Linked DNA regions of Rheinheimera salexigens. The protein of the gene in region 1 interacts with the protein of each later gene in a pairwise test. Links are inferred from orthologs where the notes say so. Each region holds a gene or a part of one and is shown in the gene's direction. Other genes may lie near its edges.

Region 1 (10,940 bases):
GACTGATTTAACGAGCAACATAAGGTAAACTGCACAGCTTAAATAGCCCTCAGGTTAAAGGTTAAGCTGTGCTCCCAGTTGCTGCGATTTTTTCTAAATTATGTATTGCATTACAACAACACAATATTGTGTTGTTGTCTGCACCGCCTGGTGCCGGTAAGTCAACCTATCTGCCGCTACAGTTATTACAGCATTCAGATTTTAGCCATAAAAAAATAGTGATGCTTGAGCCACGGCGCTTAGCGGTGAAAACTATTGCGCATTATATTGCCTCGCAGCTTGGTGAGTCAGTGGGCCAAACGGTCGGCTATAAAATTCGTCATGACAGTAAAACCAGTGCCGATACCCGATTACTGATTGTAACCGAGGGTATTTTAACTGGCATGTTGCAACAAGATCCAACATTAGAAAATGTTGATTTATTAATTTTTGATGAATTCCACGAACGCTCATTACATGCTGACTTAGGCTTAGCATTTTGCTTAGAGGTACAGCAATTAAGATCCGATCTTAAGTTACTGCTTATGTCTGCAACTATGGATACTGATAAACTTAGCCAGCAGCTATCCGCAGCAGTGGTACAAAGCGAAGGGCGAAGTTATCCGGTGGTCATCAATTATGTGACGCCAACAAATAGCGCTGTCGCTCTGCAGTCTGCAGCAATTGCCATCAAAGCCTTACAACAGCATCAGGGCAGTATTTTAGTTTTTTTACCTGGCCAAGCCGAAATTAATCAAGCGGCCCAGCACTTATCTCAACATCTAGCTCAGCACTCAGCTGAACAGCAATCACATCAGTCGACCCAGCAAAGTTTAACAACGAATGTTCAGGTACATGCGTTGCTAGGCAGTATGACGCTAGCCCAGCAGCAAGCCGCTATTGCCGCGCCTAGTACTGGGCAGCGAAAAATAGTGTTAGCCACTAATTTAGCTCAAACCAGTTTAACCATTGAAGGCATTACTGTGGTTATTGATAGTGGTTTATATCGACGAGCTCGCTTTGATCCGCGGCAAGGCATTACCATTTTAGAAACTGTGCCCATTAGCCAAGCGGCAGCTATTCAACGTAGTGGTCGAGCAGGGCGGTTAAGTCCAGGTGTGTGTTATCGCATTGATACCGCAGAAAAATGGCAACGCCGAGCCGCATTTGATCCCGCTGAAATAGAAATAGCTGAATTAACCCAGTTACGTTTAGATGTGGCTAGTTGGGGCGCGCAAGTAAGCGACTTAAACTGGTTAACTGCTCCGACAAAAGCAGCCATTACCGTTGCCGAGCAGTTACTGCAACAATTAGGCTTAATGGATAGTAATGGCCGCCAAACTGCACTAGGCGTATCGGCGGGACAATTAGCCACTGATCCTAGATTAGCCGCCATGTTACTGCATGCTAAACAACTTGAGCAGCAAGGGCAGGTAGGAGCCGCTGGTTTAGGCTGTTTGTTAGCCGCCTTATTAGAAGATAGTCGTGTGTTAAGCGGTGATTTGTATCAGCAGCTGACACGGATTAAGTCCACCTTACCTCAGCAGTGGCAGCAAGCTTTAGCTCTAAGTCGGCAGTTAGGGTGTAAAATAACGCCGATGTTACCGTTAGAGTTAGTGCCAATCTTACTATTACGAGCGTTTCCCGACCGGCTGGCTAAACGTCGTGGTCATGGTTATCAATTAGCAAGCGGGATTGGGGCGGCACTTAAAGACAACGATGCATTACAACAACAACCTTGGCTGGTGGTAATACACTTGCAGCTGTATGCCCAGCGTAATATTATTTACCATGCAGTCTCAATAGCGCTAGAGCAAGTTTTAACCGATTGGCATAGCGAGTTAAGCTGGCATACAGTTACTGGCTGGGATGATAGTAAAGGCCGTTTTTATGCTGAACAACAGCTAAACTTTGGCTGCTGCCGGTTAGCAACTAAGCCGCAACCGTTATCTTTAACTGCGGCAGAAAAACAGCAGGCTTGGCTGAATTATATTACTAATAATGGTTTAGACTGCTTAACGTGGTCCGACAGCGCTCAGCAATTAATGGCTCGGCAAAAACTATTATTACAGTTTCAAGCTAAACAAAACTGGCCAGCGGTATCTGAGCAAGCACTTTTGGCTGATTTGCCTCTTTGGTTAGGCCCAGCGTTGAGCAGCATAAATAAACGGCAACAATTAGCTGACATGCCGTTGTATCAGTATTTAATGCAACGCTTAGATTATGGCCAGCAGCAGCAAATGGCTATGTTAGTGCCAACCCATTGGCAAACACCAACGGGTAGTAAAGTGTTAATTAATTATTTGGCCGAAGGTGGCCCACGAATATCAGTACGAGTACAAGAAATGTATGGCCAAACCAGTTCGCCGACACTTTTACAAGGCCAATTAGCTATCACGGTAGAGCTGTTATCACCGGGAAGACAACCGTTACAATTAACTCAAGATTTATCTAGTTTCTGGCAAAATAGCTGGCAAGAGGTGCGCAAAGAAATGCGCGGGCGTTACCCTAAACATTTTTGGCCCGAGCAACCAGCCCAAGCTACGCCAACCACTAAAACTAAAAAGGCCATGTTGCGATGAGTAGTACAGGCAATAAAACGAACAGTAAAACCCCGAGTAAAGCACAGAGTAAAACTAAAGCTAAACCAGCTAAGAACAAACAGTATTTAAAACGTTTTGTGTTATTGATGCTAAAGCTGATGGCTGTGGTGGTATTAGTTTTAGTGTTTTACTTTATTTATTTAGATAGCAAAATTAGTAAGAAGTTTGCTGGCCAAAAATGGCAAGTACCGGCCCAGATTTATGCACGGAGTATGGAATTGTTACCCGGTAAAACCATTACTCAGCAGCAAGTGTTGCAGCAATTAACCGCCTTACAATATCAGCGCAACCCAGAGTTATCTGCGCCTGGCCAATACAGTGTGTCGCGCAATCATATTACCATTTATCGTCGGCCATTTACCTTTACCGATGGCTATGAAGCTGCGCAATTATTTAGTGTAGAGTTTAATCGCAGTGGCATTAATAGGATTATGCAGCGCTTGCAAAAGGAGCCGCTTAATTTTGCTCGTTTAGAGCCACAATTAATTGAACATTTAGTGTCACCGCATCAAGAAGATCGCGAGTTAGTTCGGTTAGAGCAAGTACCAGAGATATTTAAAGACACCTTATTGTTGGTCGAAGATCGTAATTTTTATCATCACCATGGTGTAGCACCTTTAGCTGTTTTACGCGCTCTTTGGGTTAATGTGACCGCTGGGCGGACTGTGCAGGGTGGGTCAACCTTAACCCAACAGTTAGCTAAAAATATGTATTTAACAAACGAACGGACATTATTGCGCAAAATAAATGAGGCGTTAATCGCATTAATTTTAGATTACCGCTTTAATAAAGATCAGATTTTGGAGGCTTACCTTAATGAGGTATTTGTGGGCCAAAACTATGCCACCGCTATTCATGGTGTTGGCTTAGGTAGCCGTTTTTATTTTGCTAAGCCGCTGACCGAATTAACCACCAGTGAATCGGCATTACTCATTGGCATTTTAAAAGGACCGTCCTACTTTGACCCTAGACGCCATCCAGAGCGGGCCTTACAACGTCGAGATTTAGTCTTACGTTTAATGTTTGAGCAGCACTTTTTAAACCGGCAGCAATATGAGCATGCTGTGCAACAACCTCTGGCTGTCGTCGCACGGGCCAAATTGTCTAACGCCAGTTACGCCAGTTATATTGATGCCGTAAAAAAAGAGTTACGCCAATTAGATATTGAGCATCAGTTACGCCAAAGTGGCATTAAAGTATTTACTAATTTAGATATTTTAGCCCAGCAAGATGCTGAACAAGCAGTTACCGCTCAATTACAAAATTATGATCAGGCCCTAGAAGCCGCCGTTGTAGTAACCGAATATCAGCAGGCAGATATTGTCGCGGTAGTGGGCAGTCGTAATCAAATTGAAAGCGGCTTTAACCGTGCTTTGGATGCGCAAAGACAAATTGGCAGTATTATTAAGCCGGTAATATATTTAGAAGCCTTAAGCCAGCGCGGGCGCTATAGCTTGGCCACTCAATTACAAGATACAGCGATAAGATTACGCAGTAATAATCAAGATTGGCAGCCGCAAAACTTTGATAAAAAATTTCGAGGTCCAGTGACTTTACTGGACGCTTTGGCTAACTCGCTAAATGTGCCAACAGTTAGACTGGGTTTACAGTTAGGTTTACCTACTATTAGTGCAGGGTTAGAAAAGCTTGGCTTACAGCGCGATGTAAAACTACACCCAGCGGCTTTGCTTGGTGCTATAGAGCTGAGCCCGCTTGAAGTGAGTCAGTTATATCAGACCATTGCTAATAATGGCATACATCGTAAATTAAGTACCTTGTTTGCCGTGACAGATAATGCAGGTCATATTTTATATCAACGCCAAGATGCATTAACCCGACGTTATGCTGAACAAGAAACCTATTTATTACAGTATGCCTTAATTCAAGCCGCTAAAACGGGCACCGCTAAATCATTAGCTAATGCCTTTCCTCAGGAAATATTAGCAGGTAAAACCGGTACCTCCAGTGACTATCGTGATAGCTGGTTTGTTGGTTTTGATCAAAATAAATTGGTAACTGTTTGGTTAGGTAAAGATGATAATAAAGCCATAGGCTTAACCGGTGGTACTGGGGCTTTGCCGGTATTTAGCCGTTTTTTCCGCCAGCAAGGTGTAAACTCAATTTTACGGCCAGTACCCGAACATATTAGTATACAAGCATTTTCCACAGTTACAGGTTATCCTCAAGCACCAAACTGCGTTAATGTATTGTTGCTACCTGCATTTAGTGACGACAATTTTGCAGCGACAGAGTGTGATAATTAAGAATGTGATAATTAATCATATGCTAATGAATAAAGGCCTTAACTAATATTATGTTTATAAAACCAGACCAACCATTACAGGTAGGCGCGTGGCAGTATTTACCAGAGCAAGATAAACTGGTGAAGTATTCGGCTGAAAATATTATTTGTGAAACGGCTGAGTTAGATAATTTATGCCAAAAAGTACTGAACTACTTTATTTTACATGCGGGTAAGTTAGTTACAAAAGACGAGTTGTTACTGAATGTTTGGGGCATTCAAGATGTCACTGATGGCCGAGTGACACGCGTTATTCGAGTGTTAAGAGTGGCGTTGGGTGATGATACTCGAGAGCCCAACTATATTGAAACCATACCCAAACGCGGATATCGCTTTATCGCACCGGTAACTGCCGTCTCAGCGGTGCTAATAGAAAGTCACGACGGACCAACAACAGAAGTTGTGCCAGTAAAGTCTAAACATTGGATCAATTACTTAGTCAGTGCTGCTGTGATGGTAGTGTTAGGTATAGCAGGCCTTATTTGGTGGCTAAATACAAGCAAAAGCCCAACGGCTGAAGTTAGCACGCCAATGCACCGTTATCGCCATATCACCTCATTAGATGGCTTAGAATTTTATCATAACGCCTCTGCCGACGAGCGCTATTTGGTTTATAGCTATGCCAATCCGCAGCAGGATAAAAGTACCATATTAATGTTAGAGGATTTGCAGCAACGCAAGCGCATAACGCTTACGGATCCAGCTTATAATAGTTTTGGTGCTAGCTTTAATGCTGATGCTAGTAAAGTAGCTTATCAACGCTTATATCCAGACGGTCGCTGTGAGATTAGAATGATCCAGCTCGATCAAACTAATCTTCAGTTACTTAGCGATAATTTATTAGTTAATTGCGCCGAAAATTCGGTCTCTGCAAGATTAAGTTGGTCGCCTGATGGTCGTTATTTAGTGTATCCAGAAATGGATAACCAACAGCGGCAACTGGTGCTGCAACTTTTAGCGATAGATAGCCAAAATCCTGAACAATTAACCGCACCTTCTGCCAGTAGTTTTGGCGATTATGCTGCGCGCTTTTCTCGCCAAGGCGATAAATTAGTATTTTTGCGCGATGCTTCTGGATCTGCACAAATTTGGCTATTAGATTTAACCAGCCGTGCCACCCAATTTTTAGTTGCGATTAAAGATATCTATCCGGGTAATGTTGATTGGAACTTACAGGATACGGCGATTATTTATCCTTCAGGCAATAACACAATTAGTCGGGTAGATATTCAATCTTTACAAAGCAGTATTATTGCTTTTACCGACGATTATGCCAGTGAGCTACAAGTCACCAATTCAGGTAAGGTATTAGTGTCTGCTGGGGACTTTTCTCGGATAAATATTATAAAGACCAATAATCCACTGCATGAAACCGTCGCCGAAAAGCACGTCGCTTTTAGCTCTAATCGTAACGAAACGTATATTGCTGCCAGCCCTATCGAAAATGGTCCGACGGCTGTTGTTTCACGACGCTCTGGTATGCCACAATTATGGTTTTTTTATCCGGACGGCCGTCAAAGCCAAAAAACCTTTTTTACCGAAAGTAAGCGCTTTAGAAGTATTGAGTTTTCGCCTGATGGCAGCCAGTTGTTACTGCAATTAAATAATGAAATCTGGTTGCTCGATGCAGAGCAAAAGTTACAGCATGTTGTGGGTGGAGCGAGCGATATCATCAGTATGCCAAGCTGGTCAAAAAATGCTGAAAATATATATTATGCCCAATCTAAACAAGGCCGTTGGCAAATTATTAGTTACAATCTAGCAAATAAACAATTAGATAGCGTGATCGCGACAGAGCGGGAATTATATTTACAAAGTGCCAAAGCAAATTATACTTTTTGGCGAGATAGTGGCAATAAACAGTTTTATATTCAGCAACAAGGTGGGCTAGCAGAGTTAATTAAGTTAGATATACCAGAAACTCAAATTACATTAACTTTTTCTCTGAGTGAAAAAGGTATTTATTATGCTTATTTACATGGCGGCATGGAATACCAATTACGTTATTATGATTTTTCACAACAAAAATCTATAGTGGTAATTGAGAAGATGCAATTGGGCCGCTTTAGTCTGAGTGCAAATGAAGAGGATATTTATTATCTAGAATATGAGTTTGGTGATATCGATATTGCTGAATTTACGCCGAGTATCGGATCTTTGTAATAAATTTATCGGTTAATTATCGAGTTTAACCATGATTATTTTTATAGATTAGGTTTGTTGCCGACCTAATAATAAGGAATAACGATGGTTTCTATAATTGCATCAAGTATGTTACTTGGCCAGCTTATGCTGAACCAACCGCTCGTAGTCGACCTGGAACAACAACATCATTTCCAAAAGCCAGTTGGTCAGAGTCAGTTACTTGCTTGTACTTGGTTTCCGCTGTGTACTGATCCTGATATATACACTTCTCCTGAGCGAAATAAAGATAAAACAGATACTTCAAGTGACAAAAAGTCTGACAAGCTGGCTTAACGTTTTTGTCGCTTGCCAAATGTGTTAAAGCAAGGCAAATACTAAACATTCTAGTTAGTTAAGGTATACTCCGTTCGATGACACTTATTGTCGAACGGATTTTCTATGTCAGAACTTGAACCTGTAGTGCGTATTGGTGAATGGCAATATCAGGTTATTTACGGTCAATTAAGCCAAATTGATCAACCAACTGATGCAATGATTCGGCTTGAACCTTTATTGCATAGTTTATTAAATTATTTTCTGCTCCAGCCCAATGTCGTGCTAACAAAAGATATGTTGCTGGATAATGTGTGGCCAGCAGATGCGGGCTCTGATGCTGCGGTGATGCGTGCCGTTGGTGCCCTGCGTAAAGTGCTGGGTGATGATGTTAGAGCACCGCGATATATTGCGACCATTCCTAAAAAAGGCTATCGCTGGCTGGCTGAAATTAGCCCGAGCAGTCTGATATCGATAGCGCAGCAATCTGCATTATCAGAGCAGAATGTAGCATTGCATTTAGCCGATACTGCTAAAGCCAATTTAGCACCAGGTAATACAGCTAACTCAACCGAAATATCGTCTTATAGCAAACGGCAAACAGATCATGTTTGGTCGTGGCGATTTGTGATTATTAGCACCTTAGTGTTGCTAGTGGGTAGCGCTGGTTTTGCTTTTATTTTATCGTTGTATACCACCCAGCCACTGTTAAAGTTACCTGATACTATCACGCCTATTAGTGCACTTAATGGTCAAGAGTATTGGCCGATATTAAACACTGAACAAACCCAAGTTATTTATCAACATAGACAGTTAGGTGAAACCAGCTTAGGTTGGGTGCAACAAGACTTACAAAGTCGTCGGGCTCACTTTTTACCCCAACAATATTTAGCACTATCAGCAGCACAGTGGTTAGATAATCAACATATTGTTTTTAGTGGTCAAACCAACCAACTGGCTTGTGCTATTTTTCAACAACAATTATATCCCAAAGTGGCTGACGCTGAATTATTATGGCGCTGTAACCAGTTGCAAGCGCAAGGGTTAATAAAGTGGCAGCAGCAATGGTTATGGTTAGATACTCTAGAATCTAATGATGCAGATAATAACAATAAGCGCTTAGAACTTTGGTCTGGTCAACAGCAGCAACCAGCACAACGATTAGCTTCATATGCATTTATATGGCATAGCGTATCGGCCATGCTAATTCAGCAAGATACCTTGTATTTGTTAGCCCATGAAACAGCAAACAATACTGTGTTGCTGACCGTAGATTTAAATACCACCACACTTAGTTTGTTACAACGTTTTAACCGCAAGATAAATGATATGGCGTGGTGGGATGACACAACCCTATTATTGTCGAGTTTTAATCAAAACTTAATAGTGTATGACTTTAAGGCTAAATCAGAACAAGACCTAGGGCCGTTAACTCGCCCCTTAGCCCAAGCTTCACGTTATCCTGGACAGGTGTTAGCGACACAATACTTAAATTACACTAGTGATATTTATCAAGTTGCTTTGGCTAAAGATTCAACTCGGCAACTTACACCTTGGCAAATGAGTAATAGAAGTGAGTATTTATTAGCCGACAATGGCGAGATGCAGGCTTATATTTCTGAACGCTCAGGGGTGAGTCAAGTTTGGTTACAAAACCTGTCAGGGCAAAGCATCCAGTTGACCAACTTTACTCGGCAACAGCCAATTCAGCAATTATTTTGGCATAAGCAACAATTAATGCTGGTGGTTGATAGCCAGCTAAATGCAATCGATATTGCAACAGGTGAGTTAACATTAGCAAAGCAGCAAGCGAATAGCCAAAGCTTAGGCCGCTACGCCAGTTGTCAGCAACAATTAGTTTGGACAGCGCTAACAGATGGTGATTGGCAATTATTTATGGCGACAGAGCAGGGGACGCAGGCACTTTATTCAGATGTAGCAGATGTGCGTTGTGGAAGAGAACAACAACTAATAATACAACATGCAGCAACGGGGCAATTATCTGTTTTAGCACTAAAAAATCAGCAAGCACAGCTTATACAAAGCTTACCCATAACAATAGACTGGCGTCAGGTCACAAGTGAACAATGGTTTGTGGATGAGAGCGGTATATATTGGTTAAACCCGAATAAGCAAATTTTACAATCATTTCTTTGGCAAGATCAGCAGATGCGAGACCACACTTGGTTTCAGCCGGCTTGGCCACTGGCTATATACAGTAATGGCAATGGCCTAGGTTATATCGTACAACCTAGGCCATTTGATACCGATATTGTTTGGTTACAACATCGACGCTAAAGCGCGGCGAAGCTTTGTTCAGCAGCAGCAATAGTGTGGGCAATATCGGCGTCAGAGTGGGCTAATGAGATAAAGCCGGCTTCATAGGCAGACGGCGCTAAATATACACCCTGTTGTAGCATTAAGTGAAAGAAGCGATTAAAGGCGGCAATATCACATTGGGTTGCTTGAGCAAAGTTGCTGACGTTAGCTTCTGTGGTGAAAAACAAACCAAACATAGCACCAACTTGGTTAGTTGCTAGGGGCACACCGTGTTTTTTAGCTGCAGCGGCAATACCACTGACTAATACCCGGGTTTTTTCGGTTAAAGCTTCATACACACCAGGTTTACTTAGCTCGGTCAATGACGCTAAACCAGCAGCCATAGCAATTGGGTTGCCCGATAGAGTACCCGCCTGATATACCGGACCTAAAGGTGCTATGTGGTGCATAATTTCTCGTTTACCGCCAAACGCGCCTACCGGCATGCCGCCGCCAATTATTTTACCTAAAGTGGTTAAGTCAGGTTTTACATCATAAAACGCCTGAGCACCGCCTAAAGCGACCCTAAAGCCGGTCATCACTTCATCAAATATCAGCACTGCACCATATTGGTCACATAGTTGGCGTAAGCCTTGTAAAAAGCCTTGGGCTGGTGGAATGCAGTTCATATTGCCTGCAACCGGTTCTACAATAATACAGGCAATATCATCGCCATGATTTTCAAAGGTTTGTTTAAGTTGGGCTAAATTGTTAAATTCACAGGTAAGGGTATATTTAGCAAAGTCGGCAGGTACGCCAGGAGAATTTGGTACGCCTAAAGTTAACGCGCCAGAGCCGGCTTTAACTAATAACGAGTCAGCATGGCCATGATAGCAGCCTTCAAACTTAACGATGGTATTGCGATTGGTATAACCGCGGGCTAAACGAATGGCGCTCATGGTGGCTTCAGTGCCTGAGCTGACCATGCGAACCATTTCCATGCTTGGTACTAATTTAGTGACCATTTCTGCCATATCGACTTCAGCCGCACAAGGCGCGCCAAAGCTTAAGCCTTTTTCAGCTGCATCTATAACAGCTTGGCGAATATTAGGATGATTATGGCCTAGTAACATAGGTCCCCAAGAACCAATGTAATCAATATAGCGCTTACCATCGACGTCAAACATGTAAGCACCGTCTGCATGATCGATAAATACTGGCGTACCGCCAACACTGCTAAAAGCACGAACGGGTGAGTTAACGCCACCAGGGATAGTACGTTGAGCGCGGGCAAATAGTTGTTCTGAAATCGACATAGAGATTAAATTCCAATAATTAAC
Region 2 (4,709 bases), 210 kb from region 1 along the record:
TCAAGCTATCCGTATTTATATCAATAGCGAATTAGACCAAATTAACCAAGCACTACTTGCTGCACTTAAAGTGTTAAAGCCGGGTGGCCGCTTAGTGGTTATTAGCTTTCACTCGCTAGAAGATCGCTTAGTTAAGCAGTTTATGCGCCGCTACGCTAAAGGTGAGCCTATTCCGCGCGGTATTCCATTAACCGAAGCGCAAATGCAAAAACGTACCGAGTTAAGTTTAGTCGGCAAAGCCATTAAAGCGTCGGATACAGAGTTAAGTGTTAATCCTAGAGCGCGCAGCGCAGTGCTTCGTATAGCGCAAAGGCAGGCACATGAGTAGCATTAGCTTACCACGCATTATTGGCCAACAATTATGGCAGCAAAAAGTTGCCATGGTGTTGTTGGTCGCGTGTATTGTTAGTGCACTGGCTATAGTCCATTTTGCCCATTTAAATCGGCAGTTAATTACCGCCCAAGATAAAATGTATCAGCAACGTGATCAGCTGGACATTGAATGGCGTAACTTGCTGCTAGAGCAGCGATCGTTGTCTGAGCACAGTCGAGTAGAAGATATAGCGCGGCATCGGCTCAATATGATCCGGCCTAGTGGCGCTCAAGACATAACGGTGACGATGCCATGAGCCGAAGCAAAAAAACACCCCAGGCCAAAGCCAGAACCTCACCGTCAGTACTAAGCTGGCGTTTTGCGTTAGTAATGGTGCTGTTAACTTCAGTGTTTTTTGCCTTAGTAGCGCGGGCAGCTTGGTTGCAAGTGATTGAACCGGACATGCTTATTAGCCAAGGTGATATGCGCAGTTTACGCATTGAATCTGACAGTGTGATGCGCGGCATGATAATCGACCGTAATGGCGAAGAATTAGCGGTCAGTGTACCGGTTGAAGCCATTTGGGCCGATCCAAAAATTGTGATTGAAAAAAATTCGGCTGCTGATGAACGTCGCTGGCATGCCCTTGCAGAAATATTACAACTGACCCCAGCTGAGTTATTAAATAAAATTGGCAGTAACACTCAGCGACGTTTTGTCTATTTGCAACGTCAAGTTAATCCTGCGGTAGCCGGCTATGTGCGGCAATTAAAAGTGCCTGGGATTTATTTTCGTGAAGAGTCGCGTCGTTATTACCCTGCTGGTGAAGTTACCGGGCAGTTAATAGGTTTTACTAACGTTGATGACGTTGGCGTTGAAGGTATCGAAAAGCGCTTTAATGATTATTTAACCGGCACTGAAGGGCGCAAGGTTATTCGCAAAGATGCCAAAGGCCGCGAAATCGAAGTGATTACCCGCGAGCGAGCGGAGAAAGCCAATAATTTACAACTCAGTATTGATCAGCGTATTCAATCAGTGACCTATCGCGAATTAAAATCAGCCGTGCTGTCTTATGGTGCCACTTCGGGTTCAGCCATGGTGGTCGATGTGCAAACCGGCGAAGTGCTGGCCATGGTTAATAGCCCGTCGTTTAACCCGAATAATAGACGCAATGTCCCCGCATATTTATTTCGTAATCGTGCCATTACCGACACCTTTGAGCCGGGTTCGACTATGAAGCCTTTAGCGGTGCTAAGCGCGTTAGAATTTGGCGCCACTAGTTTAAGCTCGGTGGTAGAAACTAGCCCCGGCTATATGCGGGTTGGTGGTAGCTGGGTGCGTGACGGCGTTAATAATAAAACCTTAGACTTAACCGGCATCATCCGACGCTCCAGTAACGTTGGCGTAAGTAAATTAGTGTTATCCATGCCAGTCGAGCACGTGCTTAGTGTCTACGCCAATATGGGCTTAGGCATTGATACTGGCTTGGGCTTAAATGGCGAAAGCAGTGGCATGTTAAGCCATCGCAGTCGTTGGTCTGACTTTGAACGCGCTACATTATCTTTTGGCTATGGCTTATCGGTAACCGCCGCCCAGTTAGTAAAAACATACGCCACTATGGCGAATGGTGGCGTAAGCCGTCCTTTAAGTATTTTAAAAACCAGCGAAATTCATCCTGGCGAGCAGGTGCTTAGCCGGCAAAATGCGTTAGCCATGTTGGAAATGATGGAAGCCAACGTATTACCAGGTGGCACGGCAACGCGTGCTCAAGTTCGCGGTTATCGCGTCGGTGGCAAAACAGGTACGGCACGTAAAGCCATTGCCGGTGGTTATGGTGAAGATTATGTGGCGTCGTTTGCTGGTGTTGGACCTATCTCCAAGCCACGTTTAGCCTGCGTAGTGGTGATAAATGAGCCAGCGGGTGATTTTTATCATGGTGGTGAAATTGCTGCACCGGTATTTGCTAAAATTATGGGCGCATCGATGCAGTTATTAAATTTAGCGCCAGATGCCAGCGAACAGGCACAGATTTCAATTGCTGGAGGTGCCAATGCTGGTTAATGCAATGAAGTGGTTAGAGAATATTTATCCACTACAACACAATTATCAGTTAAGGCATTTACAGCTAGATAGCCGTAATGTTGCTGCGGGCGATGTGTTTTTGGCCATCCCGGGTGTTGCTCAGCATGGCAAAGATTTTATCGACCAAGCCTTAGCTAAAGGTGCGGCTTTAGTGCTAACAGATAGCGCTGGTGTCGAAGACTCACGGGTAATAGTGCTGCCAGAATTAATGCAAATATTACCCAGCTTAGTGGCAAGCTTTTATCAGCAACCCGCTGCCGATATGGCGTTGGTGGGTATTACTGGCACTAATGGTAAATCCAGTACGGCATTCTTTATTAATCAATTAGCGCAAAGTGTTCAGCGCAATGCGCAAGTTATTGGCACTTTAGGCTATGGCAATTTTAATAACTTAACTCCGTTAGCCAATACCACGCCGCATTATGTCGAAGTGCAAAAAATATTAGCCCAAGCTAAAGCTGAGCAGGCCGATTTAGTGGCGATGGAAGTGTCATCTCATGCTTTAGCCCAACAGCGCTTAGCCGGTTTACAGTTTAATGTTGCCGTGTTTACCAATTTAACCCGAGATCACTTAGATTATCACGGCTCTATGCAAGCTTACGGCGCAGCAAAAGCGGCATTGTTTCAAGCTGATATGTGTCAAGCGGCAGTGATTAATGTCGCTGATGAATTTGGTCGTCAGTTAGCGGGCAGCATAACAGTACCTTTACTGGTGTATGGTAATCGCGAACAGTGTCAGGGTTTTAGTCAGTTTTTAGCCTATTCCGATGTTATTGCTACCACCAGCGGCTATCAATTTACTATCAGTAATGCCACTGAGCGGCATAGTTTACATTTGCCATTATTAGGCGAATTTAATATCCAGAACGTGTTGGCAGCAATCGGCAGTTTGCAATTACTTGGCTACGATTTAGCTACCTTAGTTAAAGCAGCAACCAGCTTAATAGCCGTGCCAGGTCGGATGGAGCAGTTTATTTGCACCGATGAATTTGCCGCTGTTATTGATTACGCCCATACCCCAGATGCCTTACAACAAGCCTTATTGTCATTAAGACAGCATAGCGCGGGTCGCTTATGGTGTGTATTTGGCTGTGGTGGTGATCGGGATAAAGGTAAGCGGCCAATAATGGGCCAAATTGCCGAGCTATATGCAGATCATGTCATTATTACCGCAGATAACCCGCGTAGCGAAGACATCTTAACCATCTGTGAAGATATTGCCGCTGGTATGAGCCCAGATGCGCGTTATCAAATAGAACCTAATCGTCAAGCGGCCATTAAGTTAGCACTAACCAGTGCCCAGCCTGACGATATCGTGTTAATTGCCGGTAAAGGCCACGAGACAATACAAATTATTGGCCAGCAACAAATAGCCTACGATGAGCGCGGCTATGTGCAGCAACTAGTGACGGAGTTATCAATATGATTAACTTAAGTTGCCAAGCCATTGCAGAAATCGTTCAAGGTCGCTTAGTCGGCGCTAATGTGCAGATTAACAGCGTTAGTACTGATAGCCGTAACATTAATCCAGGTCAGTTATTTATTGCTTTAACAGGCCCGAACTTTGATGCCGCTAATTTTGTGGCAGACGTTAAAGCCCAAGGCGCAACGGCAGTGATTGTTGAACGGCCAGTTGATGTCGATATTAGCCAAATTATTGTTGCCGACAGTCGTATTGCCTTAGGTCAACTTGGTGCTGCAGTAAAAGCGAAATTAGCCTTACCTTGCGTTGCAGTGACCGGCAGTGCTGGTAAAACCACAGTTAAAGAAATGATGGCGGCTATTTTAACCTGCTCTGGCTCGGTATTGGCCACTAAAGGCAATTTTAATAACGACATAGGTTTGCCATTAACATTATTAGCCTTAACCGAGCAGCATAAATACGCGGTATTAGAGCTAGGCGCAAATCACCAAGGTGAAATTGCTTATACCACCGCCTTAGCTAAACCTGATGTCGCCATTATAACCAATGTTGCCGCATCGCATTTAGAAGGTTTTGGCAGTGTAGCGGGCGTGGCAACGGCAAAATGTGAAATATTCCTCGGTTTAGCCAGCGATGGCGTGGCCATTATTCCAGCGGATAGTGAGTTTACGCCGTTTTGGTTGCAGCGCTTAGTTGGTAAAAAGGTGCAGCAATTCTCGGCCAGCCAAGTGACCGACTACTACGCAACCGACATAGTGTTAGCCGCAGATGGTTGTGCGCGATTTATGCTGCATACCCCGCAAGGTGATATCGCCATTACGCTAACCTTACCGGGTAAGCATAATGTTAATAATGCCTTAGCCGCCGCTGCAGGTTGTATGAATTTAGGCG

What was found.
Region 2: the proteins of mrcB (region 1) and BI198_RS04410 interact in binary tests that used the Escherichia coli proteins (3 or more experiments, as listed by UniProt). The link is inferred for Rheinheimera salexigens from one-to-one orthologs.

What each region holds. Positions count from the first base shown.
Region 1 is NZ_MKEK01000001.1:1,146,243-1,157,182, forward strand. The notes cover bases 2,158-5,201. They hold mrcB (penicillin-binding protein 1B), read left to right. Parts: upstream 2,158-2,557; coding sequence 2,558-4,846; downstream 4,847-5,201. Other genes in these bases: hrpB (ATP-dependent helicase HrpB), read left to right, coding at 2,158-2,561; BI198_RS05315 (winged helix-turn-helix domain-containing protein), read left to right, coding at 4,897-5,201. Outside these bases: aminopeptidase PepB, read left to right, coding at 1-6; more of hrpB, read left to right, coding at 69-2,157; more of BI198_RS05315, read left to right, coding at 5,202-7,047; BI198_RS05320 (hypothetical protein), read left to right, coding at 7,132-7,362; BI198_RS05325 (winged helix-turn-helix domain-containing protein), read left to right, coding at 7,468-9,639; hemL (glutamate-1-semialdehyde 2,1-aminomutase), read right to left, coding at 9,636-10,916. UniProt on the Escherichia coli protein: Cell wall formation. Synthesis of cross-linked peptidoglycan from the lipid intermediates.
Region 2 is NZ_MKEK01000001.1:942,786-947,494, forward strand. What follows is about bases 1-2,999. They hold BI198_RS04410 (penicillin-binding transpeptidase domain-containing protein), read left to right. Parts: upstream 1-625; coding sequence 626-2,374; downstream 2,375-2,999. Other genes in these bases: rsmH (16S rRNA (cytosine(1402)-N(4))-methyltransferase RsmH), read left to right, coding at 1-328; ftsL (cell division protein FtsL), read left to right, coding at 321-629; BI198_RS04415 (UDP-N-acetylmuramoyl-L-alanyl-D-glutamate--2,6-diaminopimelate ligase), read left to right, coding at 2,364-2,999. In the rest of the region: more of BI198_RS04415, read left to right, coding at 3,000-3,821; BI198_RS04420 (UDP-N-acetylmuramoyl-tripeptide--D-alanyl-D-alanine ligase), read left to right, coding at 3,818-4,709. UniProt on the Escherichia coli protein: Essential cell division protein that catalyzes cross-linking of the peptidoglycan cell wall at the division septum. Required for localization of FtsN.